3 regions of the Cellulosimicrobium sp. RS genome follow, and region 1 is predicted to be linked to each of the others. Evidence: predicted binding sites of a transcription regulator. Region 1 holds the regulator's gene; each other region holds the start of a gene.
What was found. Region 1 encodes Rex, which represses fermentation and respiration genes when NADH is low (regulators of the CRP and FNR family bind a similar motif). Its sites were predicted from a motif close to CTTGTGAANNNNTTCACAAG; they were not measured.

Region 1 (10,243 bases):
GCCACAGGCGCTGCTGCTCCGCGTCGAGCCAGCGCGGCTCGGCGGCGGGGGCTGCGGGGGTGCGGACGGTGCTCGCCGTCGGGGTGTCGACGTCGTTGCGGGTCATGGGTCCTCGGCGGTGCGGGGGCGGTCGGGGGCGTGGGGGCGTCGCGAACATTGTTCCACCCCACGGGAATAGACGGACCGAGGGGTGCTGTTGATACGCTCGTTCCGAAGTTGAACGTTCAACCACTTGGTCCGCCCGGACCCCGACCACCCGCAGGAGCACCCATGGCCTCGTCGCTGCCCGCCGGCCTCACGACCGGTACCTACGCCCTCGACGCGTCGCACTCGCAGGCGTCGTTCACCGTCCGCCACGCCGGGATCTCGAAGGTCCGCGGCACCCTCGCGATCACCGACGGCACGATCACCGTCGGCGACGACCTCGAGTCGACGTCCGTGACCGCCCAGCTCGACGCCGCGTCCGTGAGCACGGGCGACGAGAACCGCGACAACCACCTGCGCAGCGCCGACTTCTGGGACGCGGAGAACAAGCCGACGTGGACGTTCACGTCGACGCGCATCACGGGCGACGGCGACGACTACGTCGTGGCCGGCGACCTGACGATCAACGGCGTCACCAAGCCGGTCGAGCTCGAGACGGAGTTCGCGGGCACCGCGACCGACCCGTTCGGCAACCCGCGCGCCGGCTTCGAGGCGACCACCGAGATCTCGCGCAAGGAGTTCGGCCTCACCTGGAACGCCGCGCTCGAGACCGGCGGGGTGCTCGTCGGCGACAAGATCAAGATCGCGCTCGACGTCTCGGCCATCAAGCAGGCCTGACCGTCGTCCCGGGCACGTCCCGGGCGAGACCGGCACCCTCCGGCAGGGGAGCCGCCCCGAGGGGCCGCGTGCACCGGCACGCGGCCCTTCGTCGTCCCCGGGTCCGGACGCCGGGGCCGCTCAGCGCTCCTGCGACGCCGCGAGGGCGCGGGCCTGCGAGTGGAACGCGAGGATCTGCAGCTCGCTGCCGACGTCGACGCCGCGCACGTCGACGTCCGCCGGGACCTGGAGCGCACGCGGCGCGAAGTTGAGGATCTCGCGCACCCCCGCCGCGACCACGCGGTCCGCGACCGCCTGCGCGTGCGCCGCGGGCGTCGCGAGGACGACGATCGACACCTTCTCGCGCTCCACGACCTCCTCGAGCGCGTCGACGTGCTCGACGACGAGGCCCGCGGCCCGCGTCCCGACGACGTCCGGCGACGCGTCGAGGAGCGCCGCCACGTGGAAGCCGCGCTGCTCGTAGCCCGAGTAGTTCGCGAGCGCGTGCCCCAGGTTGCCGATCCCGACGATCGCGATGCGGTGCTCGTCGACGAGGCCCAGGGCCTCGGTGATGTACTGCGCGAGCGAGTCGACGTCGTAGCCCACGCCGCGCGTGCCGAACGAGCCGAGGAACGACAGGTCCTTGCGCAGCTGGGCCGGGCCCACGCCGGACAGCTCCGCGAGCTCGACCGACGACGTCGTCCCGACGCCCCGCGCCACGAGGTCCCGCAGCGCGCGCAGGTAGGACGGGAGCCGCGCCACCGTCGCGCTCGGGATCCCCGGCGCCGTCACCTCACCGACTACCTGCTCAGCCACCGTCACTCCGTCGTCCAGGGACCGTCCTCGTCGACGGTCACGCTCCACGGGAGGAATCATCCCAGGTCCGCGCGCGGCGCCGAAATCCGGGCCACCGCACGCGCCAGCCGGCGCGCGTCCACGCGCCAGAACCCCTGCTGCACCCCGCCGACCGTGACGACCGGCACGTACTCGCCGTACTGCTCGCGCAGGGCCGGGTCCGTGCCCGGCGCGTCCAGGTCGACCTCCGCCCACGCGACGCCCGCCTCGGCGCACACGGCCTCGACGACCGTCCGCGCGTCGTCGCACAGGTGACAGCCCGCGCGGCCGAACAGCAGGACGGGGGCGGGGGCGTCGGAGGTGCTCACGCCTCCCAGGGTACGAGGCCCCGGCAGGCCGACCGCCTAGAGTGGAGGCATGGCGACGTCTCCCGGCCCGGGCCCCGACCCGACCTCCCGGCCGACGCTCCCCGAGGAGGCGCCCGCGCGCGCGCCCGGGCCGCCGCACCGCACCGCCGCGTTCTTCGACGTCGACAACACGATCATCCGCGGCGCCTCGTCGTTCCACCTCGCGCGCGCCCTGTACCAGCGCGAGTTCTTCTCGACGCTCGACATCGTGCGCTTCGCCGTGCACCAGGCCCGGTACCTCGTGTTCGGCGAGAACAAGCAGCAGATCGACCGCATCCGGTCGCGCGCGCTCGCGCTCATCGCGGGGCGCTCCGTCGCCGAGGTCACCGCGATCGGCGAGGAGGTCTACGACACCGTCCTGTCGCTGCGCATCTACCCCGGCACGCGCCGCCTGCTCGACGAGCACCTCGCCGCCGGGCACCAGGTGTGGCTCGTCTCCGCGACCCCCGTCGAGATCGGCGAGCTCATCGCGCGCCGGCTCGGGACGACGGGCGCACTCGGCACCGTCGCGGAGCACGAGGACGGCTTCTACACGGGACGGCTCGTCGGCGACATGATGCACGGCCGCGCGAAGGCTGCCGGGGTGCGGGCGCTCGCCGAGCGCGAGGACATCGACCTCGAGGCGTCGTACGCGTACGGCGACTCGCTCAACGACGTCACGATGATGGAGGCCGTGGGGCACCCGTGCCCCATCAACCCGGACGCCCGCCTGCGCCGCCACGCGCAGGACGTCGGCTGGCCCATCCGCGAGTTCCGCGGGCGCCGCCGCCGCGTCGCCCGCAGCAGCGTCCGCACCGCGAGCTGGGCCGGCGCCGCCTGGGCCGCCGCGCTCGTCCTGCGCTCGGTGCGCCGCGCCGTCGACCGGCGCATCGCCCGCCTCTGACCCCGCCCGGGCCGCGCCCGGAGACGCGTCGAGCCCGGTCCCTCGGGAGGGACCGGGCTCGACGACGGGTCGGCGCGTCAGGACGCGCGCGACGTCACTTCTTGTTGCGACGCTGGTGACGCGTCTTGCGAAGCAGCTTGCGGTGCTTCTTCTTGGCCATGCGCTTGCGGCGCTTCTTGATGACGGAGCCCATACGGTCCTCGCAATGCTCGAGCGGCGTGTCGGTCGGCGACCGGTCGACCGGCCGCGGGTGGTCCACGGTTGATCGGGGCCCCGGCGACCACGAGGGCGCCGCAAGCCGACCAACACGAGAGAAATCCGCCCCCTAGCCTACCCGCTCGCGCCCGTGCCCCGGTACGCGACCGGTCGCGGGGCGTCTCAGTCGAAGTGCGCGTCGAGGCCCAGCAGCGGGAAGACGGCCCGGCGCGTGGCCGCGACGGCGCGGTCGACGTCGTCGTCCGGGTCGTACCCGCTGCTCCACCGCCGGACCTCGACCTCGGGCCCGAACGCGAGCGGCGCGTCGAACCCGGCGACCTCCGCCACGCGCTCGCGCCACTCCGCGGGCAGGGGCACGCCCGCGGTGACGGGCCGGTGCACGACCTCCCCCACGACGGCCGACCACACGAGCGGCACGACGCGCGCGATCGCGTACCCGCCCCCGCCGAGCGCGAGCCACCGCCCGTCGGTCAGCTCGTGCGCGAGCCCGTGCATCCAGGTGGCGGCCGTGCGCTGCGCGTCGACGGACACGTCGAGGTCGGACAACGGGTCCTCGCCGTGCGCGTCGCACCCGTGCTGGGTGACGAGCACCTCGGGACGGAACGCGCGCAGCACGGGCGGCACGACGGCGTCGACCGCGCGCAGCCAGCGGGCGCCGTCGGTGCGGCGCGGGAGCGCGACGTTGACCGCCGTCCCCTCGGCGCCGGGGCCCCCGAGGTCGGTCGGGTGGCCCGTCCCGGGGAAGAGCGTCGCGCCGCTCTGGTGGACGGAGACGGTGAGGACGCGCGGGTCGTCCCAGAACGCCTCCTCGACGCCGTCGCCGTGGTGGGCGTCGAGGTCGACGTACGCGACGCGCTCGACGCCGTCGTCGAGCAGGCGCCGGATCGCGACGGCCGCGTCGTTGTAGACGCAGAAGCCCGACGCCGCGCCCGCCTTCGCGTGGTGCATGCCGCCCGCGACGTTCACCGCGTGCCGGGTGCGACCCGCCGCGATCTCGCCCGCCGCCTCGTACGAGCCCGCGACGATCCGCGCGGCGGCCTCGTGCATCCCGCGGAAGACCGGGTCGTCCTCGGTGCCGAGGCCGCGGGCCGGGTCGGGCGTGCCGTGCTCCGACGCCGCGCGCACCGCCGCGACGTACGCGGGCTCGTGCACGAGCTCGAGCACGTCGTCGGGCGCGGGCTCGGGCCGCACGACCCGCAGGTCCGCGTCGTCGTCGAGCAGGCCGAGGGCGCGCACGAGCCCCATCGTCAGGTCGAGCCGGGCCGGCGCCATGGGGTGGCCGGGACCGAAGTCGTAGCCGAGGAGCTCGGGGCTCCACACGACGCAGGCTCCGGGCGCCGCAGCCGCCCCGGTCGGGGCGGGCGACGACGTCGGGTCGGTCGTGGGCATGGCTCACGGTAACGCCCGACGGCGCGCCCCCGCCCCACCGACCGCGCGCCGGACCACGCAGGGCCGCCGGTCCGGGCGTTCCGCCGGGTCTCCACGAGCCCCGGTGCGGCGTCCGGGCCCGCGACCGGGCATGATGTCCCGGCGCCGGAGCGGCGACATGACGGGCCACCGGGCCCGTGGCAGAGTGGCGCGAGTGGTGAGGGAGGCTCCATGCCGACGAGCATGACCGGGCGCCTGTTCCGGGGGCGGGAGATCGTCGACCGCCTCGCCCGGCAGTCCCCCGCCCGCCTCGCCGTCACCGTGTTCGCCGCCGTCATCGCCGTCTTCACCGCCCTGCTCATGGCGCCCTGGGCGACGGCGAACGGCCGGTCCGCGCCGTTCGTCGACGCGTTCTTCACCGCCACGTCCGCCGTGTGCGTCACCGGTCTCGTCGTGGTCCCCACGGGGACCTACTGGTCGGGGTACGGGCAGGTCGTCATCCTGCTCGGCATCAAGATCGGCGGCCTCGGCGTCATGACGCTCGCGTCGATCCTCGGCATGGCCGTGTCCCGGCGCATCGGCCTCACGCAGAAGCTCCTCACCGCGTCGGAGACGAAGACGACGCGGCTCGGCGAGGTCGGCTCGCTCGTGCGGGTCGTCATCATCACGTCAACCTCGCTCGAGCTCCTCATCGCGCTGCTCCTGCTGCCGCGGTTCGTCGTGCTGGAGGAGACGTTCGGCGAGGCCGCGTGGCACGGCATCTTCTACGGCATCTCCGCCTTCAACAACGCGGGGTTCATCCCGACGGAGCACGGTCTCGCGCCGTACGTCGGCGACTGGATGCTGTGCCTGCCGATCATCCTCGGCGTGTTCATCGGGTCCCTCGGCTTCCCCGTCATCCTCAACGTCATGCGCAACCGCCGCCGCGCCTCCAAGTGGAGCCTGCACACCAAGCTCACCCTCACCACGAGCGCGGCGCTCGTCGTCGTAGGCACGGTGCTCTTCGCGGCCGTCGAGTGGGGGAACCAGCGGACCCTCGGGCCCCTCGACCTCGGCGAGAAGCTGCTCGCGTCGCTCTTCGCCGGCGTCATGCCGCGCTCCGGCGGCTTCTCGACCGTGGACACCGGCGGCATGCACGAGGCGAGCTGGCTCATCACCGACGCGCTGATGTTCGTCGGCGGCGGCTCCGCGTCGACCGCGGGCGGCATCAAGGTCACGACGCTCGCCGTCATGCTCATCGCCATCGTGTCCGAGGCCCGCGGCGACCGGGACATGGAGGCGTTCGGGCGACGCATCCCGCGCGACACCCTCCGGCTCGCGGTCGCGGTGTCGTTCGTCGGCGCGACGGCGGTGCTCCTGTCGAGCCTGCTCCTGCTGGAGATCACCGGCGAGACGCTCGACGTCATCCTCTTCGAGACCATCTCCGCGTTCGCGACCGTCGGCCTGTCGACCGGCATCACGCCCGACCTGCCCGACGCCGGGAAGTACGTCCTCATCGCGCTCATGTTCGTCGGGCGCACGGGCACCATGACGTTCGCCGCCGCGCTCGCCCTGCGCGACCGCCGCCGCATCGTGCGCTACCCCGAGGAGCGCCCCATCATCGGGTGAGCAGGCCCGCCCGGCGGCGCGACCGCCGGACGCGACCGCCGCACGAGACCTCACCGACACGCCAGACACCGCACCACCGGACCGACGAAAGGCCCCACCGTGACCGACCCGTTCACCCGCGCCGCCGACGGGAAGGACGGCGCGTCCGCGGACCCCGTCGCCCAGCGCATCGTCGAGCGCGGCCGCGCGGAGCGCGCGCGCCGGGACGAGGCGAAGGCCCCGCGCAAGGACGCGGGCGTCCTCGTCATCGGCCTCGGCCGCTTCGGGACCGCGATCGCCGCGACGCTGGACCGTCTCGGGCAGGACGTGCTCGCCGTCGAGCGCGACCCCGACCTCGTCGCCCAGTGGAGCGGACAGCTCCCGCTCGTCGAGGCCGACGCCTCCAACCCGGTCGCGCTCGAGCAGCTCGGCGCACGCGACTTCCCCGTCGCGGTCGTGGGCGTGGGCACGTCGCTCGAGGCGAGCGTGCTCATCACCGGAAACCTCGTCGACCTCGGCACGCCCCAGATCTGGGCCAAGGCGATCTCGGCGGAGCACGGGCGCATCCTCCAGCGCATCGGCGCGCACCACGTCGTGTTCCCCGAGGCCGACGCCGGCTCACGCGTCGCGCACCTCGTCTCCGGGAAGCTGCTCGACTACATCGAGGTCGAGGACGGGTTCACGATCGTCAAGATGCGGCCGCCCCGCGAGGTGCAGGGGTTCACGCTCGCGCAGTCGAAGGTGCGCGAGCGGTACGGCGTCACCGTGATCGGCGTGAAGTCGCCCGGCGAGGAGTTCCTCTACGCGACCCCCGAGACCCGGATCAGCGCGAACGACCTGCTCATCGTGTCGGGTCACGCCGACCTCCTGGAGCGGTTCGCCGCTCGGCCGTGAGGGTCGGGTTCGATCGGGTTCACAGCCCGCGGGTCGGGCCCGCGGTGGGGTCGGACCGTGCGCTCGGACTGGCGCACCGTCGCCCTGGTCTTCCGGGCGAAGGTCTGAGGAGTGCGCCTTGACGTCCTTCGCGCACGGTCCGACCCCACCGCTCGTCCTGGCCGTCGCCCTTCGTCCCGCGGTTCGGGCCTCGGTCCGGTGGTCCCTCGGGGTCGGTCTGGCGCTGTCGTGCCACGGGGGGCACAAGGCTGTCGCGCCGCGTGGGGGCACGCATCGCCGGGATCCTCGCCGGTCGGCCTGCCCGGCTCGTCCGGCCGGTCGTCAGGAGGGTGGGCGGTGCAGGACGAAGAGGCCTCGGTGCAGGGGGCGGTCGTGGCGGTCGGCGTCGGTCGCGACGTACTCGTCGAGGACGGCGAGGATACGGCGGTCGAGCTCGGCGACGTCGTCGTCGGAGAGGTGCAGGTAGAACGCCGCAGACGTGGTGACGGCGTCCGGACCGGCGGCGAGGGCGTCGTCGAGCGCCGCGGCGACGGGGCCGAACCGCGCGCCGGGCTCGGCGTCGCGCAGCGGGTCGTCGAGCCACCACGTGGCGCCCGTGGCGCGGTAGGGCCGCTCGAGCGCCCCGCCCGCCCCCGTGCGGACCTCCGCGGGCTCGAGCAGCCCGGCACGCACGAGGAGGCGGACGTGATGCAGCGCCGTGCCCGGCGGGACGCCGAGGTGGTCGGCGAGCTCCTTGTTCGTCATCTCGCGCGTGCCGCACTGCCGCACGATGCGCTGGCGCAGCGGGTGCGCGAGCGCCTTCGCCTCGAGAGCGGTGGGCGGACGGCGGCCCGGGACGCCGGGGGCGCCCGGCCTGGGGGCGGGCCCGGCGGTGGGATCCGGGATCGACTCCAAGGTCGACTCCGGGGTGGGCTCGGGGGTCATGGGCTCATCGTACGGACCCTCGATCGAGAGCGCTCGATCGATTGGGGTTTCTCGATCACTGTGCCATGCTGGGCGACATGGCCTCTCGACCCGGGCGCCGTCGCCCCGCCGCCGCACCGCTCGGCGCGCCGTTCCGGCGCCTGTGGGCCGCGTCCACGGTGTCGAACCTCGCCGACGGGGTGCTCAAGGTCGCGCTCCCGCTCGTCGCGGTCCGGTACACCGACTCGCCGGCGCTGGTCGCGGGGCTGACGTTCGCCCTCACGCTCCCGTGGCTGCTCTTCGCGCTGCCCGCGGGCGCGCTCGCCGACCGTCTGGACCGGCGGCTCGCGATGGTCGGCGCCAACGTGGCGCGCGCGGTCCTCGTGGTCGCGCTCGCGGCCGTCGCGCTCGTGCCCGACGCCGGGAGCATCGCCGTGCTGTACTTCGTCGCCTTCACCGTCGGCGTCACCGAGACGCTGTACGACACCTCGGCGCAGTCGATCCTCCCGCAGGTCGTGCCGCGCACCGCGCTCCCCCGCGCCAACGGGCGCCTCTACGCGGCGGAGCTCACCGCGAACCAGTTCGTGGGGCCACCTCTGGGCGGGCTGCTCGTGGCCGCGGGCGCCGCCGTCGCGTTCGGCGTCCCCGGAGCGCTCTGGGCGCTCGCCGTGGTGCTGCTGCTCGGGCTCCCGGGCACGTACCGGACGGTGCGCGCGACCCGCACGACGCTGCGCGCGGACGTCGCCGAGGGCCTGCGGTTCCTGTGGCACGACCGCATCCTGCGCACGCTCGCGATGATGGTCGGCGGCATCAACTTCGCGAGCAACGCCGCGTTCGCGGTCTTCGTGCTCTACGCCGTCGGCCCCGACTCGCCCCTCGGCCTGTCCGAGCCGGCGTACGGCGTGCTCCTCACCGCGACGGCGGTCGGGGCGTTCGCGGGGTCGTTCGTCGCCGAGCGTGTCGTCGGGACGATCGGGCGCGCGCGCTCCCTCGCGCTGACGATCCTCGGCACGGTCGCCCTCGTCGGCGTCCCCGCGGTGACGACGAACGCGTGGGTGATCGGCGCCGTCTCCGCCGTCGGCGGTGCCGGGATCGCCGTGTGGAACGTCGTGACGCTGTCGCTGCGCCAGCGCATCACGCCCGACGCCCTGCTGGGCCGGCTCAACGCGTGCTACCGGCTCCTCGCCTGGGGGACGCTGCCCCTCGGCGCCGCGGTGGGTGGCCTGCTCGGTGAGCTCTTCGGGCTGCGCACGGTCTTCGTGGTCATGGCGGCAGTGTCCGGCGCGATGCTCCTGGGGATGCTCGTCGTCGACGACCGGGCGATGGACGCCGCGGAGGCTGCGGCGGACGCACGCGACGCCGACGCGCGTGCGGTCGAGGCCGCGCGGGCTGGCGCCGAGACGGAGCCGCAGCCGGAGAGCTGACCCTGCGGGCGCGCCGGAGGGGCGCGCCGACGAGGTGCGCCCGGAGAGGTGCGCAGGCTCAGGCCGCGCCGCCCCTGCCTGCCCGACGGCGCAGCGCCGCCCCGGCCAGGACCGCCGCCCCGGCCAGCGCCGCGACGAGGCCCAGGCCCGCGCCCGTCGTCGCCAGGCCCGCGCCCGTCGTCGCCAGGCCCGCGCCCGTCGTCGCCAGGCCCGGGCGTGAGGAGCCCGGCCCGCCGCCCGCCGCCGCACCACCCGAGCCGCCCGCTCCCCCGGACCCCGCGGACGGCGTCATCCCGGGCTCGTGCGGCTCGCCGGGGGCGGCGAGCACGAGGAACGGCTCGGACACCACGTCGGCACCGCCCGCCGTCGGCACGAGCCGCACGTGGTGCTCGCCCGGCGTCGTACCCGCGGGGATCGTCGCGACGAAGAGGAACGCCCCGTCGGCGTCCGTCGTGACGGTGCCCAGGAGCACGGGATCGCTCTCGAGCCAGACCTCGTGGACGGCGTGCGGCGCGAGGCCGGTCCCGCGCAGCTCGAGCCTGCCGCCGACGACGAAGGGCCCGGAGCCGACGACGGCCACGCGCGGCGTCGTCGGCACCTCACGCTCGGTGATCTCGACGCTGACGCGCACGCTGTCGGCGGGGTCCGTGACCGAGATCGCGACCGGGGTGGCGGCCGGGGCGGCGGCCGGGGCGGCGGCCGCTGCAGGGAGGGTGGTCGGGGTCGCCGCGCCGGCCGTGCCCGCGGGCACGACGAGCGAGCCGGCGAGCACGAGGGCGGCGAGCAGCCTGCGGGTGGTCGTCGTCACGCGGGGAACCTCTTCGTCCGGCCCGGGGCGGGCACCGCTGGGTCGCCCCCGAACCCGACTGGACGGTCGTCCAGTTCACGGACATCCTGCCATCCTGGACGCTCGAACTGAACACCCGTCCAGTTTGTTCACCCACGCGTCGCACCGCCGTCGACAG
Region 2 (10,243 bases), on a different contig from region 1:
CGTCGAGATCCCCGGCCAGCCGGGCGTCCAGCAGGCCGTGCGCTGGAACCTGTTCCAGCTCGCGCAGGCCACGGCCCGTGCCGAGGGCAACGGCGTCCCCGCGAAGGGCCTCACCGGCTCCGGGTACAGCGGGCACTACTTCTGGGACACCGAGATCTACGTCCTGCCGTTCCTCACGTACACGAGCCCGCGGTACGCGCGCAACGCGCTGCGCTTCCGCTACCAGATGCTCGACGCCGCCCGGCGCCGCGCCGCGGAGCTGTCGCAGAAGGGCGCGCTCTTCCCCTGGCGCACGATCAACGGCGAGGAGGCGTCCGCCTACTACGCGGCCGGGACGGCGCAGTACCACATCGACGCCGACGTGAGCTACGCGCTCGTGCAGTACGTGCGCGCGACCGGCGACGAGGACTTCCTGCGCCGCGAGGCCGCGGACATCCTCGTCGAGACGGCGCGCATGTGGGAGGACCTCGGCTTCTGGCGTGCCAACGGCGACGACAACTTCCACATCCACGGCGTCACCGGGCCGGACGAGTACACGACCGTCGTCAACGACAACCTCTTCACGAACGTCATGGCACGCTTCAACCTGCGCGCCGCGGCGTACGTCGTCGAGCGCATGAAGGCCGACCACCCCGAGGACTACGCGCGTCTCGTGGACCGGCTCTCGCTCGGCGCGTACGAGGCCGCGGAGTGGGTCCGCGCGGCCGACCACATGTCGATCCCGTACGCCGAGAGCATCGGCATCCACCCGCAGGACTCGCACTTCCTCGAGCGCGAGATCTGGGACCTCGCGCACACGCCCGAGGACAAGCGGCCCCTCCTGCTGCACTACCACCCGCTCGTCATCTACCGCTACCAGGTGCTCAAGCAGGCCGACGTCGTGCTCGCGCTGTTCCTCCAGGGGCAGCACTTCAGCGCCGAGGAGAAGCTCGCCGACTTCGAGTACTACGACCCGTTGACCACGGGCGACTCGACGCTCTCGGGCGTCGTGCAGTCCATCGTCGCGGCCGAGGTGGGGTACCACGAGCTCGCGCTCGAGTACTTCGTGTCGTCGATCTTCGTCGACCTCGCGAACCTGCACGCCAACGCGTCCGACGGCGTGCACGTCGCGTCCGCGGGCGGCACGTGGTCCGCGCTCGCGTACGGGTTCGGCGGCATGCGCGACTCGGAGGGCGACCTCACGTTCGACCCGCGCCTGCCCCAGGAGTGGGAGTCGCTCACGTTCCGCGTGCAGTGGCGCGGCTCGCGGCTGCGCGTCACCGTGCTGCCCGACGCGATCGAGCTCGACGCCGAGACCGGCGACGGCGCGCAGGTCGTCGTGCGGGGCGAGCAGGTGAAGGTCGTCCCGGGCGAGGTCGCGCGCGTCGCGCTCGACGGCCAGGGCCCGGTCAGGCCGGGCCGCCCGAGCCTGCGCGCCCTCTCCGGCAACCGCCGCGAGGACGGCACCCTCATCACCGCGACGGTGCCGCACTCCTGAGGCCCGCCCGCACCTCGCCGACCAGGTGGTCCTGGCGCGTCCGGTCTCGCGGACGCGCCAGGACCACCTGCTCGGCCCGGCGGGAGCGCCCGGTCAGCCGAGGCGCTCGGCGAGGAAGCGGTAGTGCACCGCGGCCATGTGCGCGGCCTGGGCGTTGTTCGCGGCGCCGCCGTGGCCGCCCTCGATGTTCTCGTAGTACGTGACGTCCTTGCCCTCGCCGAGCATCTTCGCGGCGAGCTTGCGCGCGTGGCCCGGGTGGACGCGGTCGTCCTTCGTCGACGTCGTGAACAGCACGGGCGGGTACTCGCGCTCGGCGTCGAACAGGTGGTACGGCGAGAACGTGCGGATGAACTCCCACTGCTCGGGGTCGTCCGGGTCGCCGTACTCCGCGGCCCACGACGCCCCCGCGAGGAGCTTCGTGTAGCGGCGCATGTCGAGCAGCGGCACGCCGACGATGACGGCGCCGAACAGCTCGGGGTACTGCGTGAGCATGTTGCCGGCGAGCAGGCCGCCGTTGGAGCGGCCCTCCATCCCCAGGTGCTCGGGCGTGGTGATCCCGCGGGCGACGAGGTCGCGCGCGACGGCGGCGAAGTCCTCGTAGGCGCGGTGCCGGTTCGCCTTGAGCGCGGCCTGGTGCCACGCGGGCCCGTACTCGCCGCCGCCGCGGATGTTCGCGACGACGTAGACGCCGCCCTGCGACAGCCACGCGCGGCCGAGCGCGCCGGAGTAGGCGGGCGTGAGCGAGATCTCGAAGCCGCCGTACCCGTACAGGAGCGTGGGCGCGGTACCGGTTCCGCTGCCGCCCTCGCCCGCCCCCGCGACGAGGTCCGCGCGGCCCACGACGAAGTACGGCACGCGGGTGCCGTCGTCGGACGTGGCGAAGTGCTGCGCGACCGTCATGCCGTCGGCGTCGAAGAACGCGGGGTTGGACTTGACGACCTCGGGCGCGCCCGCGTCGCCCGGGTGCTCGCCGAGCGACAGGAGCGAGAGCGTCGTCGGCGTGAGGTAGTCGGTCGTGACGAGCCAGAGGTCGTCGGTGTCGACGGGGTCGACCGCCCCGACGGCGACCGTGCCCAGCGCGGGCAGGCCCGGGATCTCCGAGCGCACCCACGGCGCGTCCGCGGCCTCCTGCCCGACGGCGCCCCCGGGCGCGGCGGCGTCCGGCGGCGTCAGCACGTGCAGCCGGTTCTTCACGTCGTCGAGCACGTTGACGACGAGGTGGTGGCGCGTCCACGTGGCGCCGGCGAGCGACGTCGTCGCCGTCGGCTCGAAGAGCACGGTGAAGCCGCGGTCGCCCGCGAGGAAGTCGTCGAACCGGGCCGCGAGGAGCGACCCGGCGCGGTACGTCGCGCCGCCGACCGTCCAGTCGTCGCGCAGCTCGACGAGCAGCCACTCGCGCCGCACGCCGACCTCGGCGGAGTCGGGCACGTCGATCTTCGTCAGGCGCTGCTCGGGCGTGCCGGTGCGCTCGGCGAGGTAGAGCTCGTCGGAGTAGAACGCCTTGGAGCGGTGCACGAAGTCGCGCTCGAACCCGGGCGTGTGCGAGCGCCAGGCGGAGATGTACATGTCCTCGTCGGTGCCCTCGTAGACGGTCACCGCGGCGTCGAGCGGGGTGCCGCGCGTCCAGCGCTTGACCACGCGCGGGTACCCGGACGGCGTGAGCGTGCCCTCGCCGAAGTCGGTGAAGACGTACACGGTGTCGGCGTCGATCCAGCCGAGCGAGCCCTTGGCCTCGGCGCGGTGGAAGCCGCCGTCCTGCGGCGCGACGAACAGCTTCTCCACGAGGTCGAACTCGCGCGTGACGTCGGCGTCGGAGCCGCCGGGGGAGAGCTCGACGAGCGCGTGCCGCCAGGGCTCGCCCGCGGCGAGCTGCTCCGGCGTCGGGCGCAGGACGCTCGCGCCGTGCCAGACCCACGACTCGCCCTCGGCCGCGGCGAGCGCGTCGAGGTCGAGGACGGTCTCCCACTCCGGGTCGTCGGTGCGGTAGGACTCGAGCGTCGTGCGCCGCCAGACGCCGCGCTCGTGCTGCGCGTCGCGCCAGAAGTTGTAGTACCGGTCGCCGATCTTCGAGACCTCGGGGATCTTCGCGTCGGAGTCGAGCACCTCGCGGATCGCACGCTCGGTCGCGGCGAACTCGTCGGCGGTCTCGAGCGTGTCGGCGACCTCGGCGTTGCGGGCGCGGACCCAGGCCAGCGCCTCGTCGCCCTCGACGTCCTCGAGCCAGAGGTACGGGTCGTGGGGGGTGCCGTCCGGTCGGTCGGTCGCGGCGCGGCTCTCGGTCGCGGGCGAGGGGCTCGTCGTCTGCTCGGCGGTCATGGTCACCCACCCTACGGCGCGCTGGCCGCGGTGCGGAGGTCACGAGGAGGCGGGGACCTTTGGCCCGCATCGGGGCCGGACCCTTGTGGGGACGCGCGGCTTGTGAAAACCTTCACAAGTAGAGAGACCGCCGAAGGAGCCGGGGCATCCCGGCCCCGGCACACCCGCGGCCGACGCCCGGCGAGGTCGGGCACCGGAGGGGACGCATGAGCGCGAAGAGCGCCAGCACGAAGGTCGAGAACCGCACCGAGGACACCCGCACGACGCACGAGATCGACGTCCTCGTCGAGCGGGCCCGCAAGGCGCTCGACCAGTACATGAGCCTCACGCAGGAGGACGTCGACCGGATCGTCCTCAAGGCGTCCGTCGCCGGCCTGCACCAGCACGGCCACCTCGCGCAGATGGCCGTCGCCGAGACCGGGCGCGGCGTCTTCGAGGACAAGGCGACCAAGAACATCTTCGCGTGCGAGCACGTGCCCAACTCGATGGCGAACCTGAAGACGGTCGGCATCATCGGGCGCGACGAGCTCACGGGCGTCGTCGAGATCGCCGAGCCCGTCGGCGTCGTGTGCGCCGTGACGCCGGTGACGAACCCGACGTCGACCACGATCTTCAAGTCGCTCATCGCGCTCAAGACGCGCAACCCCGTGGTGTTCGCGTTCCACCCGAGCGCGCAGCGCTCGTCGGTCGAGGCGGCCCGCATCGTGCGCGACGCCGCGGTCGCGGCCGGCGCGCCCGACGACTGCATCCAGTGGGTCGAGCACCCGTCGATCGAGGCGACCAGCACGCTCATGCACCACCCCGGCGTCGCGCTCATCCTCGCCACGGGCGGCAACGGCATGGTCCGCGCGGCCTACTCGGCCGGCAAGCCGGCGCTCGGCGTCGGGGCCGGCAACGTCCCCGCCTACGTCGAGAAGAGCGCCGACCTCGGCCGCGCGATCAACGACGTGGTCATGTCGAAGGCGTTCGACAACGGCATGGTGTGCGCCTCGGAGCAGGCGCTCATCCTCGACGACGTGATCTACGACGACGCGATGCGCGAGCTCGCCCGCCTGCACGCCTACCGGGTGACGCCCGCCGAGAAGGCGATGCTCGAGCGCCTCATCTTCGGGGTCGAGGCGAACGGCACGAACTGCGCCGGGGCGAAGCTCAACCCGAAGGTCGTGGGCAAGTCGCCGGTGTGGATCGCGCGCGAGGCCGGGTTCGAGGTCCCCGACGACACGTCGATCATCCTCGCGGAGATCGACGACGTCGGCCCCGACGAGCCCCTGAGCCGCGAGAAGCTCACGCCCGTCCTGGCCGTCCTGCGGGCCCGCGACACCGAGCACGGCGTCCGCCTCGCGGAGCGCATGGTCGAGCTCGACGGCCTGGGCCACTCGGCCGCGATCCACACGTCCGACGAGGCGCTCGTCGAGCGGTACGGGTCGCGCGTGAAGGCCGTGCGCGTGCTGTGGAACAGCCCGACGTCGCTCGGCGGCATCGGCGACATCTACAACGCGCTGCTCCCGTCGCTCACGCTCGGCTGCGGCAGCTACGGCGCGAACTCGGTGTCGAACAACGTGTCGGCGGTCAACCTCATCAACGTCAAGCGGATCGGGCGGCGCAACAACAACATGCAGTGGTTCAAGGTGCCGGCCAAGACGTACTTCGAGCCGAACTCGATCCAGTACCTCGCGCAGATGCGCGACGTGCACCGCGTCACGATCGTCACCGACAAGGTCATGAGCCGCATCGGCGTCGTCGACCGCGTGCTCGACGTCCTCGCCCGCCGCGAGGAGAAGGTCGCGATCCAGATCATCGACGCGGTCGAGCCGGAGCCGAGCGTCGGCACCGTGAACCGCGGCGCCGAGTCGATGCGCGACTTCGAGCCCGACACGATCATCGCGATCGGCGGCGGGTCGCCGATGGACGCCGCCAAGGTCATGTGGCTGCGGTACGAGCACCCGGAGATCGAGTTCTCCGACATGCGGGAGAAGTTCTTCGACGTGCGCAAGCGCGCCTACAAGTTCCCCGAGCTCGGGGGCAGGGCGAAGCTCGTGTGCATCCCGACGTCGTCGGGCACCGGCGCGGAGGTGACGCCGTTCGCGGTCATCACCGACCCGGAGACGGGCTTCAAGTACCCGCTCGCGGACTACGCGCTCACCCCGACCGTCGCCATCGTCGACCCCGTGCTCACGGACACCATGCCCGCGAAGCTCGCGGCCGACTCGGGCTTCGACGCCCTCACGCACGCGACCGAGGCGTTCGTCTCCGTCTACGCGAACGACTTCACCGACGGGCTGTGCCTGCAGGCGATCAAGATGGTCTTCGAGCACATCGAGGACTCGGTCACGCAGGGCGCGGCGGCCCCGAAGGCCCGCGAGAAGATGCACAACGCGGCGACCATCGCGGGCATGGCGTTCGGCTCGGCGATGCTCGGCATCGTGCACGCCATGGCGCACACCGTGGGCTCGACCTTCCACCTCGTGCACGGGCGCACCAACGCGGTGCTCCTGTCGCACGTGATCCGCTACAACGGCCAGGTGCCCACGAAGCTCACGAGCTGGCCCAAGTACGAGCGCTACGTGGCCCCGGAGCGGTTCCAGGAGATCGCGAAGCACCTCGGGCTGCCGGCCTCCACCCCGGAGGAGGGCGTCGAGTCGTACGCGAGGGCGGTCGAGGAGCTGCGCGCCAAGGTGGGCATCGAGGCGACGTTCGCCGCGCAGGGCGTCGACGAGCGGGCGTTCATGAGCCGCCTGGACGACCTCGCGCTCCGGTCGTTCGAGGACCAGTGCGCCCCGGCGAACCCGCGGATGCCGGTCCTGGAGGACATGCGCGACATCCTCGTCGCGGCCTACCGCGGCAGCAGCCGCGAGGTCGTGCGGGCAGAGCGTCTCGCGGCCCACGAGGGTGCGAGCACCGAGGACGGGCAGGCGGCGACCCCGCCTGCCGGGAGCGTGGCGGCCGGCTGACCCTTCCCGGCCCCACGAAACCCGGAGCCCGACGGCGCGAGTCCCCTTCCGCCGTCGGGCTCCGTCGTGTGACGGGAGGGCTCTCAGTGTGCTATCTATGAGTAGCACGCGTCGCGCGGGCGCCCCTCGCGGAGCGGGGGGAGGGGGTCGTTCGAGAACGGGGTGATACCGATAAGTCTGTAGACCGAGGAGTAGCGCTGGGTGACGGTTGCACGCGTGCAAGGAGATCTGCAGCGCGCGCTGGGTGAGAACCTGCGGACCCTCCGGGTCGGCCGCGGGATGAGCCAGGAGGACTTCGCCGAGTTCCTCGGCGTCCACCGGACCTACATGGGCGGGGTCGAGCGCGGGGAGCGCAACCTGACCCTTCGCTCGGTCGAGAAGCTCGCCGAGCGGCTCGACGTCGACCCCGTCTCGCTCCTCCGTCCACCGCCTTCGTAACGGCGCGGTCCGGCGTGTCGGACGCCCCCGGCATCATGGTCCCGTCGCCGGGGAGGTGATCGGCATGACCGACGTGCTCGACAGCACGACAGGGGGATCAGCAGTGTGGGCTTCGCCGCTCGGGAGGCCGTCCTGGCAGGTGGACGACTGCCCGCCGTGGTGCGTGGCCGTCCACGAGGAGGGCGACCACCCGCACGACCGCAAGCACCTCGGCCCGGAGCTCACGGTGCCCGCCACGACCCTCGCGGCGCACGCGTCGCCGGACGGCGTGCACCGGGACGAGCGGTCGGCGTCGGAGCTCGTGGTGTCGCTCCACCGCAGGGACGGGTCGCACGACACGTGGGTCTACGTGGGCGACGGGTTCGAGCAGCGCCTCGAGGTGCTGCTCGGCGACATGTGGCGCATCGTCGAGGCGTTCGGGCGCGCGGTCGAGGGCCTGCCCCCGGAGGCGTGAGCAGGGCTCAGGCCGTGCCGCCCGGCCGCACGAACCCGGCCTCGTACGCGAGGATCACGAGCTGCACCCGGTTCGTCAGCCCGACCTTGGTGAGCAGCGACCGCACGTGGCTCTTCACGGTCGCCTCGGTGAGGTGCAGCTCCGCCCCGATCTCGCGGTTCGACAGGCCGCGCGCGACCGCGAGGAGGACCTCGCGCTCGCGCGGGGTCGCCGCGTCGAGGCCGGTGACCGCGGACCCGGTCTCGACGGCGTCGGAGGCCGCGAGCGGCGCCTGCCGGGCGAGCTCGACGTAGGTCGAGATGATGCGACCCGTGACCGCCGGGTCGAGCAGGGAGTCGCCGGCGTGGACGCGGTGCACGGCGTCGACGAGCGACTGCGGGTCCGCGTCCTTGAGGAGGAACCCCGCGGCGCCCGCCCGCAGCGCGCCGTACACGTACTCGTCGTCGTCGAACGTCGTGAGGACGAGCGTGCGCACCGCCGCGAGCTCGGGGTCGGCCACGATGCGCGCGGTCGCCTCGATGCCGTCCAGCCGGGGCATGCGCACGTCCATGAGCAGGACGTCGGGGCGCAGGGCGCGCGCCATGGCGACCGCCGTCTCCCCGTCCCCGGCCTCGCCGACGACCGTGACGTCCGGCTCGTTGTCGAGGATCATGCGCAGGCCCAGCCGGATGGTCGCCTGGTCGTCCACGACGACGACGCGGACCGGCGTCGTGCCCGTGCCGGGGGCGCTCACGCCGCCGCCCGGGGGACTCGCGCCTCGACCGTCCAGCCGCCGCGCCCGTCCGGCCCGGCGGACAGCGCGCCCCCGGCTGCGAGCGCGCGCTCGCGCATGGAGGTCAGGCCGTGCCCCTGCCGCCCGTCGGTGCTCGGCAGCGGCGGCCCGGGGTCGTGGACGCGCAGGCGCAGGTCGCCCGCACGGTCGGTCAGCGTCACGGTCACGTCGTGGGCGAGGGAGTGCAGCAGCACGTTGGTCAGGGCCTCCTGGGCGATGCGGACGACGGCGAGGCCGGACTCGGCGCTCGTCGCGGGCCACGGGTCGGGGAGCGTGAGGTCGACGGCGCGCCCGGCGTCGCGCAGGCGGCGGGCGGCCGCGCGTAGCTCGTCCGCGGCCCGGTCGCCGTCGGGCGTCGGGGCGAGGGCCGCGGTGCCGCCGTCGGCCTCGGTGCCGCGGCGCAGCACCTGCACGACGGACCGCATCGCGGTGAGCGCCTGCTTGCCCTCGTCGGCGATCCACCGCACGGCCTCGGCCGGCGCGTCCGGGCGGTTCGCCGCGACGCGGTCCGCCGCCTGGGCGCGCACGACGATCGCCGACATGTGGTGCGCGACGACGTCGTGCAGCTCGCGCGCGATCCGCGTGCGCTCGGCGAGCACGGCGCGCTCCGCGAGCTCGGCCTGGAGCTCCTGGAGCTCCGCGTTGCGCTCGCGCAGGCTCTCGGACGTGAGGGCGAGGCGGCGGAAGAAGTACCCGGCGGCGACCGCGACGAGCACGAGGGCGAGCGCGAGGACGACGTCGGAGGGGGAGTTCGCGACCCAGAGCTCCTCGACGAAGAAGGGCCGGGGAGGCAGGACGAGGCCCGGGCGCCCCGCGAGCTGCAGCGCGAACGCCGCGAGGCCGGCGCCGACCGTCGCCAGGACCGGCGGCACCGCCCCGGACCGGGTCGCCGCGAAGGCCGCGATCATGAGCGGCACGAGCTCGAACGGGGTCTGCATGATCCAGGGGATCGCGAGCGGGTAGAGCGTGACGGTGCCCCAGAACAGCGGGCCGGGCGCGACGCGCCGCAGCGCGAGCGCGAGCACGATCCCCAGCCCGGCGACCCGGTACGAGTCGGGGAAGCGCGGGTACCAGTAGTCGCCGCGCTCCATGACCATGACCACGGTGAACCACACGGCGCCCGCGACGAGCGCGGTCGCGAGGTCCTGCGCCCACACGGGCAGGCGGGTCGGCTGGGGCACGCGTCAACGGTAGCCGGGGCGGGTCGTGCGCGGCACCGCCCCGGGAGGGAACCCGGACCGTGCCGCCTCCGCCCCAGGGCGGAACGACGTCGGGCCGGGGGCGGACGCTCCCCGTCCGGCTGCACCGCACGGCGGGGTCGAGGAGTCGCCGTCGGGTCGATGTGGCGCGAGGTCGCCGCGGGCGAGCCTCGTCCCATGACCACGACACCCCTGCGCCCCACGCCGCCCGCCCGCCACGTCCCGGGCCCGCGCGGCCCGCGGCGCGTCGCCCGCACCGTGCTCGGCGTCCTCGCCGTCGGCGCGCTCGGCGCGGCGGGCGCGCTCACGTACCTCACCGTGACGACGCACGACGGCGACGCCGTCGCCGACCCGTCGCCCACCCTGCGCCCCCAGACCGCGACCGGGCTGGACCCCGAGCTCGAACGCCGCTTCGACGAGGCGCGGGCCGCCGCAGACGCCGAAGGGGTCGAGCTGACGCTCACCTCGGGGTGGCGCACCGCGGCGGAGCAGGAGCAGCTCGTCGAGGCGGCGCTCGAGCGCTACGGGTCGCCCGAGGAGGCCCACCGGTGGGTGCTCCCGCCCGAGACCTCGGAGCACGTCGCGGGCCTCGCGATCGACGTCGGGCCGACCGACGGCGCACTGTGGCTCGGCGAG
Region 3 (10,243 bases), on a different contig from region 1:
CCGCGCGTCGCGAGCGCGCCGCCGCGCACGCGCGCGAGGCCGGTCTCACGGGGCTGCTCGTCTCGCCCGGCCCCGACCTCGCGTACTTCACCGGGTACGCGCCGCCGGAGACGGAGCGGCTGACGCTGCTCACGATCCCCGCCGAGGGGACCGGGACGACCAGTGGGGCGTCCGTCGTCGTGCCGCTGCTGGAGCGGGGCGACCTGGCCTCCGCCCCCGGCGCGGAGGGCCTCGACGCCGTGACGTGGCGCGACGGCGACGACGAGCACGACGCCGCGGCGCGACTCCTCGCCGCGGACGGCACCTACGCCGTCTCGGACGCCACGTGGGCGCTGCACGTGCTCGGGCTCCAGCGCGCGCTGCCCGGCGCCCGCCTGACCGCGTTCTCCGACGCCGTCCCGACGCTGCGGGCCGTCAAGGACGCTGCGGAGGTGGAGCGCCTCGCCGCGGCGGGCGCGGCCGCCGACGCCGCGTTCGCGGACGTCCTGGGCGTCGCGTTCGCGGGCCGGCACGAGCGGGACGTCGCGGCCGACCTCGACCGGTTCCTGCGCGAGCACGGGCACGAGCAGGTCGACTTCACGCTCGTGTGCTCCGGCCCGAACGGCGCCGACCCCCACCACGACGCGGGCGACCGCGTCATCGAGCCCGGCGACCTCGTCGTGCTCGACTTCGGCGGGCTGCGCGACGGGTACGGGTCGGACACCTCGCGGACGGTGCTCGTCGCGGGCGGCACGGACGACGCCCTCGCCGACCAGCAGCGCGAGGTCTACGACGTCGTCCGGCGCGCGCAGCAGGCCGGGGTCGACGCGGTGCGCCCAGGCGCGACGTGCCAGGACGTCGACCGCGCCGCGCGCGCCGTCATCGTCGACGCGGGCTACGGCGAGCAGTTCGTGCACCGCACCGGCCACGGCATCGGCACGACGACGCACGAGCCGCCGTACATGGTGGAGGGCGAGGACCGCCCGATCGAGCCCGGCATGTGCTTCTCCGTCGAGCCGGGGGTCTACCTGCCCGGCCGCTTCGGCGTCCGGATCGAGGACATCGTCGTCGCGTTCCCGCCGGACGTGCCCGACGGCGCACGCCGCCTCAACACCTCGACCCACGACCTGCAGACGGTGCGCTAGCCGTCGGCACGGCGGGCGCGGGACCTCGAGCCGGCACTCCGCCTCAGCCGCTCTGGGCCTCTCCGGCGTCGGCGGCGCGCACACGGTCGTTGCGGATGCCGACCCAGCTGAGCACGCCGCCGAGGACGAGCAGGGCCGCCGTGACGAGGAGCGAGCGGTGGAAGCCGTCGAGGTCGAGCACGCCGCCGACGATCACCCCCGCGAACGCGATGACGACCAGCCCCGCGACGCGCGACACCGCGTTGTTCACCGCGGAGCCGATGCCGGCGTCGGCCGCGGGGATCGAGCCGAGGATCGCCGACGTCAGCGGCGCGACCGTCATCGCGAGGCCCAGGCCGAAGAGCACGAGACCCGGCAGGACCTGGGTGACGTAGACGGCGTCGTCGGTCGTCGTGAGCAGGAGCAGGTAGCCGGCCCCGCCGACGATCGGGCCGAGCGTCATGAACAGGCGCGGGCCGTAGCGGCCCGCGAGCGCCCCGAACCGCGTCGACAGGGCGAGGAGCACGAGCGTGACGGGGAGCTGGGCGAGACCGGCGGCGGTCGCGCTGTACCCGCCGACCTGCTGGAGGAAGAGCGTGACGACGAACCCGCCGAAGTACAGCGCGCCGTAGATCGCCGCGGTCGCGAGGTTGCCCCACGCGAAGTTGCGCACCCGGAACAGGCGCGGCGGCAGCATCGGGTCCGGGGCGCGGCGCTCCCACCCCACGAACGCGGCGAGGCACACGACCCCCACGGCGAACGGCCCCCACACCACGGGGCTCGCCCACCCGAAGCGGCCCTGCTCGATGAGCGCGAACACCGTGCCCGCGAGCCCGACGGCGGCGAGCGTCGCCCCGAGCGTGTCGATGCGCCGTCGTCCGCCCGGGCCCGCCGCGGCGTCCGGCTCCTCCGCCGCGGACCGGGGGACGCCGCGCAGCAGCCACAGCGTGACGGCGACGGGGAGCACGTTGATCCAGAAGACCCAGCGCCACGAGATCGCGTCGATGAGGACGCCGCCGAGCAGCGGCCCGACGAGCGACGCGGTGCTGGTCCACGCGGTCCAGGAGCCGATCGCGCGGGCCTGCCGCTCGCCGTCGAACGTGGAGATGATCATGGCGAGCGAGCTGGGCACGAGCAGGGCGCCCGCGACGCCCTGGAGGCCGCGCGCGACGACGAGGACGAGGCCGTCGGGCGCGAGCGCGCACGCGACCGACGTCACGGCGAACCCGACGAGCCCGATCGCCATGATGCGGCGGCGCCCGTGGACGTCCGACAGCGACCCCGCCAGGAGGATGAGCGCGCCGAGCGTGATCATGTAGGCGTCGACGACCCACTGCTGCAGCGCGAGACCCGTGACGGGCCCGGTGGTGAGCTCGGCGGAGATCGCGGGCAGCGCGACGTTGACCACCGAGCCGTCCAGGAACGACACGAACGACGCGAGGACCGCGACCACCAGCACCCGCTGCTGCACCCTCACGCCCTCACGCTACGACGGTCGCGGCGATCAGGCGTTGGGAGCGACGTCCGTCCCCGCCCCGCGGCGGCGCGGAACGACGCGCGACGACGCCGTCCGCCCGGCGGGTCCGGGCACCTCCTCGACCTCGAGGCCGGCATCGGCGATCATCGCGAGGTCCGCGGCGGCGTCCTGCCCCTCCGCCGTGAGGTAGTCGCCGAGGAAGAGCGAGCTGGCCACGTGCAGGGCGAGCGGCTGAAGTGCTCGCAGATGGAGCTCCCGCCCGGCGCCCAGGCGCAGCTCGGCCCGGGGCAGCGCGAACCGCGCGGCGGCGAGGATCCGCAGGCACCGTTGCGGCGTGAGCTCGTGCCGGCCCGCGAGCGGGGTCCCCTCGAAGGGCACGAGGAAGTTGACCGGGACGGAGTCCGGGTCGAGCGCCCGCAGCTCCAGGAGCACGTCGACGAGCTGCTCGGGGGTCTCCCCCGCCCCCGCGATGAGCCCCGAGCAGGCCGACAGCCCGGCGCCCTGGACGCGCCGGACGGTCGCGACGCGGTCCGCGTGGTCGTGGGTCGTGCAGATCTCGGGGTAGGCGTCCTGCGACGCGTTGAGGTTGTGGTTGTAGGCGTGGGCGCCCGCGTCGCGCAGGCGCTCGGCCTGGCCGTCGGACAGCAGCCCGAGGCACGCGCAGACCTCGACGCCAGGGTGCTCCTCGACGATCCGGGAGACGACCCCGCAGACGCGGGTCACGTCGCGCTCCGTGGGGCCGCGCCCGCTCGCCACGAGGCACACGCGCGACGCCCCGGCGTCGATGCCCGCGCGCGCCGCACCGAGCGCCTCGGGCGCCCGGAGCCACGTGTACCGCAGGATCTCCGCCGCGGACCCGAGCCGCTGGGAGCAGTAGGTGCAGTCCTCGGGGCACAGCCCGGACTTGAGGTTGACGAGGTAGGCGAGCTTCACGCGCCGGCCGAACCACCGGCGTCGGACCCGGGCCGCCGCGGCGACGACGTCCAGGAGGTCGTCGTCGTCGGTCGCGAGGACGGCGAGGAGGCTGTCCGCGGAGGGCGCCTCCTCGCGCGTCGTGGCGGAGACGAGGTCGTCGAGCAACGCGGCGAGGTCGTGGTCCATGGGTCGATCGTGGCGACGCGCGCCGCGCGCGCGCGTGCACGGTCTCTCCAGCGTCGCGTTCCGCCGACCGGGGAGCCCGACGACGCGTTGGTGACGGTCCACAAGACCGGTGGGGCGAGACCGTCGCTCTCCCCCAGGCGCAGGTCGCACCCCGTCGGCCCGGAGACTCGTCCGCGACATACCTAGCGGTAGGTATGGTCGCCCGCTAGGCTCGGACCATGCCGTCCGACACGCCACGCGCGGAGGCGCCCGGCTCGAACCGGGACCGCCTCGTCGCCGCCGCGCAGGAGCTCTTCTGGGCCCAGGGCGTCGGCGCGACGAGCCCGCGCCAGGTCCTCGCCGCGAGCGGCGTCGGGCAGGGCAGCCTCTACCACCACTTCCCCACGAAGCACGACCTCGCCGCCGCGGCCGTGCACGCCACGACGACCGCGGGCCTCGACGCCGCGCGCCGCGACCTCGGCGCGCAGGGCTCCGCCGTCGAGCGCCTCGTCCGCTATCTCGAACGCCCGCGGCCCGCGCTCGCCGGCTGCAAGGTCGGGCGCCTCGTGAGCGACCAGGCCGTCATGGACGACGCCGCGCTCGCCGCTGAGGTGCGCGCCTACTTCCGCGGGCTCGTCGACCTGGCCGCCGCCGTCCTCGTCGAGGGCGGGCTGCCCGACGACGCGGCGCGCGACCGCGCGCACGCCGCCGTCGCCGTCGTGCAGGGCGGGTACGTCCTCGCGCGCGCCCTCGACGACCCGGACGCGATGTCCGCCGCCGCGCGGGGCTTCGTCGCCCTGCTCGACCCGCTCCCGACCACCTCGGAGGACGCATGACCGACGCCGACCGCCCGTCCCTGCGCGAGCGCCTGCGCGCCCTGCCCGTCTTCGGCCCCGACCTCCCCGGTCTCGACGTCGACGCCGCACCCGACGACCCGGGCACGCTCTTCGTCCGCTGGCTCGACGACGCGATCGACGCCGGGCTGCCCGCACCGCACGCCGCCACCCTCTCGACCGCCGACGCGAGCGGCCGCGTGGACGCGCGGACGCTCATCCTCAAGGACGTCGACGGCGACGGGTGGGTCTTCGCGACGCGCGCCGACTCCCCCAAGGGCGTCGCGCTCGCGCAGAACCCGAACGCCGCCCTGACGTTCTTCTGGCGCGAGCACGGTCGGCAGGTCCGCGTGCGGGGGCCCGTCGTGCCGCTGGACGCCGAGACGTCCGCCGCCGACTTCCTGGACCGGTCCGACTTCTCCCGCGCGACCGCCCTCGCCGGGTCGCAGAGCGCCCCGCTCGCGTCCCGCGCCGCCTACCGCGAGGCGTGGGACGCCGCCCTCGACCGCGTGCGGGCGGAGTCCGGGCTCGTCCTCGACGCCTGGACCGCGTACGCGCTCGAGCCGACGAGCGTGGAGTTCTGGGCGTCGTCGGGCGCGGGCCAGACCCGCCTGCGCTACACCGCGGCGTCCGGCGCGCCGACCACCTGGACGAAGGAGCTGCTGTGGCCCTGACCGACGCCCCTGCCCTCACCCCGCCCGACGTCGAGGAGGTCCGGCGCGACGCGCGCGCCGCCCTCGACGCGGTGACCGACGCGGCGCGCGGGCTCGACGCCGCCGGGCTCGACGCGCCGTCGGCACTGCCCGGGTGGTCGCGCAGCCACGTGCTCGCGCACGTCACCGCCATCGGCGAGGCCATGGCACGGCAGGCCGAGCGCGCCGCGCGCGGCGAGCTCGTCGAGGTGTACGACGGCGGCGCGGCCGGGCGCGAGGACGGCATCCGGACGGGCGCGCTGCGCTCGGTCGCGCAGCACGTCGCGGCGCTCGACGCGCTGGCCGACCGCCTCGACGCCGCGTGGCCCGCCGCCGGGTCCGCCGGGTGGTCCGCGCCGGTGACGTACCGCGACGGCACGGTCACGGACGCGCTCGTGGCCTGGTGGCGCGAGGTGCGGATCCACGCGGTCGACCTCGACGCCGGCGTCGGCCTCGACTCCTGGCCTCCCGCGCTCGGGCTGCACCTCCTCGACTTCCTCGGGGTCCGGCTCGCGGACGACGTCGTGGTCGAGCTCGACGGGGCACCAGGAGGCCTCGTCGTGGGCGCCGGCGGCGTCCACGTGGGACCGGGCGCTCTTCGCGTCGGACCGGGCGGCCTCCGCATGGCTGCCGGACCTGAGCCCGCGTCCGAAGCAGAGCCCACGCCCGTGGCCGCAGCCGCGCCCACGTCCGCGCGCGGCCGCTGCGCCGTCGTCGTCCACGGCGGCCTCACCGACGTCGCCGCCTGGCTCGCGGGCCGCGCCCCCGGCACCGAGCCCACCGCCCGCCTCGCGGGCGAGCCCGTGAGCCTCCCCGAGATCGGCCCCTGGCCGTCCCCGTACTCCCCGCCGCCGGAGAACCCCACCCCCGCGAGGTAGAGCCCCGGTCGGCCGAGGTAGAGCCCTGGGCCGCCCAGGTAGAGGCGTGGTCGGCTCGTGCACGCGGACCACGGCTCCACCTCGCGAGACCACGGCTCTACCTCGCGGGAGGACGGCTCGGGACCCGTGCTCTCCCTCGCGAGATCGCGGTGCGACCCGGGCGAACGCGGACGGATCGCGCGGTACGCGACGTCCGACCTGCCCGGCTCAGGACCGAGGTCCCGCGAAAGTGTGACGCACGCCCGTGACGCACCGCACAGTTAGTGCACTCTTTCACAAGCGTAGGATCGACATGTGTCGAGTCGAGCGAGCAACCCCGCAAGCAGCGCAGACCAGATCGACGTAGCCCTCATCGGCGGTGGCATCATGAGCGCCACGCTCGGGGCACTCCTGAAGGTCTTGGAGCCCACCTGGACGGTGCGCATCTACGAGCGCCTGGACGCCGTGGCGCAGGAGTCGTCGAACCCGTGGAACAACGCCGGGACGGGTCACGCCGCCCTGTGCGAGCTGAACTACACGCCGGAGAAGCCGGACGGCTCGATCGACATCACCAAGGCGGTGAAGATCAACGAGCAGTTCGAGGTGTCGCGCGAGTTCTGGCACCACCTGCTCACGACGGGCGCGCTGCCGCAGCCCGCGAGCTTCATCTCCCGCACCCCCCACATGACGTTCGTGCGCGGCGCGGAGAACGTCGACTACCTGCGTCGCCGCTTCGAGACGCTGCGCCGCCACCCGCTGTTCAGCGAGCTCGAGTTCACGGACGACCCGGCGGTCATCGCCGAGTGGGCTCCGCTCCTGGTCGCCGAGCGCGACGGCGACGAGCCGGTCGCGGCGACGCGCGCGACGAGCGGGACGGACGTCGACTTCGGCGCCCTCACCGAGCAGCTCGTCGACTACCTCGTCTCGGAGGGCACGCAGCTCTACCTCGAGCACGAGGTGAAGAACCTCAGGAAGACGAAGGACGGCCGCTGGCGCCTGACGGTCAAGGACCGCTCGTGGAACGCCCCGAAGCGCCGCTCGACCGTCGAGGCCCGGTTCGTGTTCGTCGGCGCCGGCGGCGGCGCGCTGCCGCTGCTCCAGGCGGCCGGCATCCCGGAGGCGAAGGGCTACGGCGGCTTCCCGATCAGCGGCGAGTTCCTCCGCACGGACGACCCGGAGCTCGTCGCCCAGCACCAGGCGAAGGTCTACGGCAAGGCCGACGTCGGCTCGCCGCCCATGTCGGTCCCGCACCTGGACACGCGCGTCGTCGACGGCAAGACGTACCTGATGTTCGGCCCCTACGCCGGGTTCAGCCCCAAGTACCTCAAGAAGGGCAAGTACCTCGGGCTGTTCACCTCGCTGCGCCTGCACAACCTCGGCTCGATGGTGGGCGCGGGCCTGAAGAACCTCGACCTCACCCAGTACCTGGTGGGCCAGCTCCTCGCGAGCCCGGAGACCAAGTTCACCGCGCTCCAGGGCTTCATGCCCACCGCGCACCCCAAGCACTGGGAGACCATCACCGCGGGCCAGCGCGTCCAGGTGATCAAGAAGGACAAGGACGGCAAGGGCGTCCTCGAGTTCGGCACCGAGGTCATCGCGGCGGCCGACGGCTCGATCGCCGGCCTGCTCGGCGCCTCGCCGGGCGCCTCGACGGCCGTCCCGGCGATGATCGACCTGCTCGAGCGCTGCTTCCCCGCCCGCTTCACCAAGTGGCGCCCGGAGCTCGCGACGATGATCCCGAGCCTCGGCCACGCGCCGTGGGAGGCGCACGAGCTCGAGGGCCTCGACCAGCTCACGGGCGACGCGGACGTCGACGCGGTCGGCTCGCGCGCCTGACCCGAGCGCGACACCGCTCCCCCGCGAACGGCCCGGACCTCCACGAGGTCCGGGCCGTTCGTGCGTCCGAGGACGCTGCGCGCGTCGAGCAGCACGCGACGGCTCGGCACGAGGGAGGCTCAGGACGCGGCAGCTCGGCGTGCGGGGGCTCAGCGTGCGGGGGCTCAGCGCGCGAGCGGCGTGCCCCGGGTCCCCGGCCGCCGCGGCGCGACGGGCACGTTCGCCCCGGGGCGCCCGCCCGGCACGGCAGGAGCGGCGCGCACGCCGTCGCGCACGGCCGGGTTCGGCACGACGCGCCGCAGCACGAGCTCGGCCGCGACCTCGTGCGGGTCGACGACGGCGGCCGGCTCAGCCGGTCGCGACGCCGCGGCGCGCAGGTCGGCGTCCAGCCGCTGCGCGTCGCGGTCCCAGCGCTCGCCGTGCACCGACCGGTCCCCGCGCGCGTCCCACGCGGCGCCGTCGGGCCACGCGCCGTCGGACCCGGCGGGGAACCACGGACGGGCCGGGTCCTCGCGGCGGACCGCGAGGGCCGCGACCGTCGGGCCGACGACGAGGAGAAGAGCCACCACACCCCAGAAGATGTCCATCGCTCCACCCTCGCGGCGCACGACCCGCGCCACGAGTGGCAGCACTGACACCTCTCGACAAGATCCTGCCAGCGGCGTAGCGTGCCGAGCATGGTGCGATCCGTCGCGGCCGTCGTGTGCGACGGCCTGGCCCCGTTCGAGTTCGGCGTCGTGTGCGAGGTCTTCGGCCTCGACCGCAGCGACGACGGCGTCCCGTCGTTCGACTTCCGCGTGTGCGGCCCGGTCGCGGGCCGTGCCGTCCGGACGTCGGTGGGCGCGCACGTCGTGCCCGACCACGACCTCTCCGCGACGGACGACGCGGACCTGGTCGTCGTGCCGGCGATCCGCATCGGGACCGACTACCCGCCCGAGGTGCTCGACGCCGTCCGCCGCGCGTCCGACCGCGGCGCCCTGCTGCTCAGCGTGTGCTCGGGCGTGTTCGTGCTCGCGGCCGCGGGCGTCATCGAGGGACGGCGGGTGACGACGCACTGGATGCACGCCGACGAGCTGCGCCGTCGCTACCCGAGCCTCGACATCGACCCCGACGTGCTCTTCGTCGACGACGGCAACCTCATCACGAGCGCCGGCACGGCCGCGGGCATCGACGCGTGCCTGCACCTCGTGCGCCGCGAGCTCGGGGCGCGGGTGGCGAACACGATCGCCCGGCGCATGGTCGTGCCGCCCCAGCGCGACGGCGGGCAGCGCCAGTTCATCGAGCGCCCGGTGCCCGAGTGCGAGGAGGACTCGTTCGGGGAGCTGCTGGAGTGGATGACCGACCACCTCGACGAGCCGCTCACCGTGCGCGACCTCGCCCGCCGGGCCCACACCTCCGAGCGCACGTTCGCGCGCGCTTTCGTCGCGCAGACCGGCACGACCCCGCTCGCGTGGCTGACGTCGCAACGCGTCGCGCACGCGCAGGCGCTGCTCGAGGAGTCCTCGCTGGACCTGGAGGAGGTCGCGCGCCGCAGCGGTTTCGGGTCGGCCGCGCTCCTGCGCCACCACTTCCGGCGGGCGGTCGGGATCACGCCGACGGAGTACCGCCAGACCTTCCGGTTCGCCGCCTGACCCCTCCGGGTGAGGTGTCGCTCCTTCGCGACTCCTTCACCCGGCCCCCTCGCGCGCGCAACCTACGGTCCCGTAGGGTGGGGCCATCTGCACGACGAGCACCTGCTCACCTCCGCGGCTGGGAAGTCGACACCGACACCCCTGCGAGGACACATGACCTCTGCCGCAGTGCGCCCGGGCTTCCGGGCCACCCGCCCTCGGACCGACGAGCCCGGCGCCGTCACCAGCACCTACAGCGCACTGTCGCGCACGGTGCGCGACGCGGGCCTGCTCCACCGCACGCACGCCTACTACCTGTGGACCCTCGGGGTCCTCACGCTCGCGCTCGGCGGCGCGGTCGCCGGGTTCGTGCTCCTGGGCGACTCGTGGTTCCAGCTCCTCATCGCCGGGGCGCTCGGCCTGATCCTCACCCAGTTCGCGTTCGTCGCGCACGAGGCCTCGCACCGGCAGGTGTTCGCGTCCGGCCCGGCGAACGACCGCCTCGGGAAGGTGCTGGCCAACGGCGTCGTCGGCATCAGCCACTCGTGGTGGATGAACAAGCACACGCGCCACCACGCGAACCCGAACCGCCGCGGCAAGGACCCGGACATCGCTCCCGACGTCGTCGTGTTCCTCGAGGAGGACGCGGAGGTCGCGAAGGGCTTCCGGGCGGTCATCAACCGCTACCAGGGCTGGCTGTTCTTCCCGCTCCTCACGCTCGAGGGCGTGAACCTGCACGTGCAGGCGTTCCGCTC

Region 2: the regulator Rex is predicted to act here: its motif matches at 3,893-3,912, upstream of adhE (bifunctional acetaldehyde-CoA/alcohol dehydrogenase).
Region 3: the regulator Rex is predicted to act here: its motif matches at 6,324-6,343, upstream of mqo (malate dehydrogenase (quinone)).

Annotation. Positions count from the first base shown of each region.
Region 1 is NZ_JBJXVU010000003.1:357,617-367,859, reverse strand. It holds gene ACI769_RS07230 (MarR family winged helix-turn-helix transcriptional regulator) at 1-106, opposite strand, end outside; gene ACI769_RS07225 (YceI family protein) at 271-822, shown strand; gene ACI769_RS07220 (redox-sensing transcriptional repressor Rex) at 943-1,617, opposite strand; gene ACI769_RS07215 (glutaredoxin family protein) at 1,674-1,964, opposite strand; gene ACI769_RS07210 (HAD family phosphatase) at 2,014-2,886, shown strand; gene ACI769_RS07205 (30S ribosomal protein bS22) at 2,981-3,079, opposite strand; gene ACI769_RS07200 (acetoin utilization protein AcuC) at 3,265-4,491, opposite strand; gene ACI769_RS07195 (TrkH family potassium uptake protein) at 4,702-6,078, shown strand; gene ACI769_RS07190 (TrkA family potassium uptake protein) at 6,247-6,951, shown strand; gene ACI769_RS07185 (transcriptional regulator) at 7,273-7,875, opposite strand; gene ACI769_RS07180 (MFS transporter) at 7,953-9,278, shown strand; gene ACI769_RS07175 (hypothetical protein) at 9,337-10,086, opposite strand.
Region 2 is NZ_JBJXVU010000006.1:37,654-47,896, reverse strand. It holds gene ACI769_RS10640 (glycoside hydrolase family 65 protein) at 1-1,477, shown strand, start outside; gene ACI769_RS10635 (prolyl oligopeptidase family protein) at 1,571-3,793, opposite strand; gene adhE (bifunctional acetaldehyde-CoA/alcohol dehydrogenase) at 4,000-6,744, shown strand; gene ACI769_RS10625 (helix-turn-helix domain-containing protein) at 6,961-7,182, shown strand; gene ACI769_RS10620 (DUF6907 domain-containing protein) at 7,247-7,636, shown strand; gene ACI769_RS10615 (response regulator transcription factor) at 7,644-8,369, opposite strand; gene ACI769_RS10610 (sensor histidine kinase) at 8,366-9,589, opposite strand; gene ACI769_RS10605 (M15 family metallopeptidase) at 9,785-10,243, shown strand, end outside.
Region 3 is NZ_JBJXVU010000004.1:174,489-184,731, reverse strand. It holds gene ACI769_RS08285 (M24 family metallopeptidase) at 1-1,124, shown strand, start outside; gene ACI769_RS08280 (MFS transporter) at 1,168-2,580, opposite strand; gene bioB (biotin synthase BioB) at 2,608-3,681, opposite strand; gene ACI769_RS08270 (TetR/AcrR family transcriptional regulator) at 3,900-4,496, shown strand; gene ACI769_RS08265 (pyridoxal 5'-phosphate synthase) at 4,493-5,167, shown strand; gene ACI769_RS08260 (maleylpyruvate isomerase family mycothiol-dependent enzyme) at 5,158-6,063, shown strand; gene mqo (malate dehydrogenase (quinone)) at 6,358-7,878, shown strand; gene ACI769_RS08250 (hypothetical protein) at 8,043-8,465, opposite strand; gene ACI769_RS08245 (helix-turn-helix domain-containing protein) at 8,556-9,509, shown strand; gene ACI769_RS08240 (acyl-CoA desaturase) at 9,663-10,243, shown strand, end outside.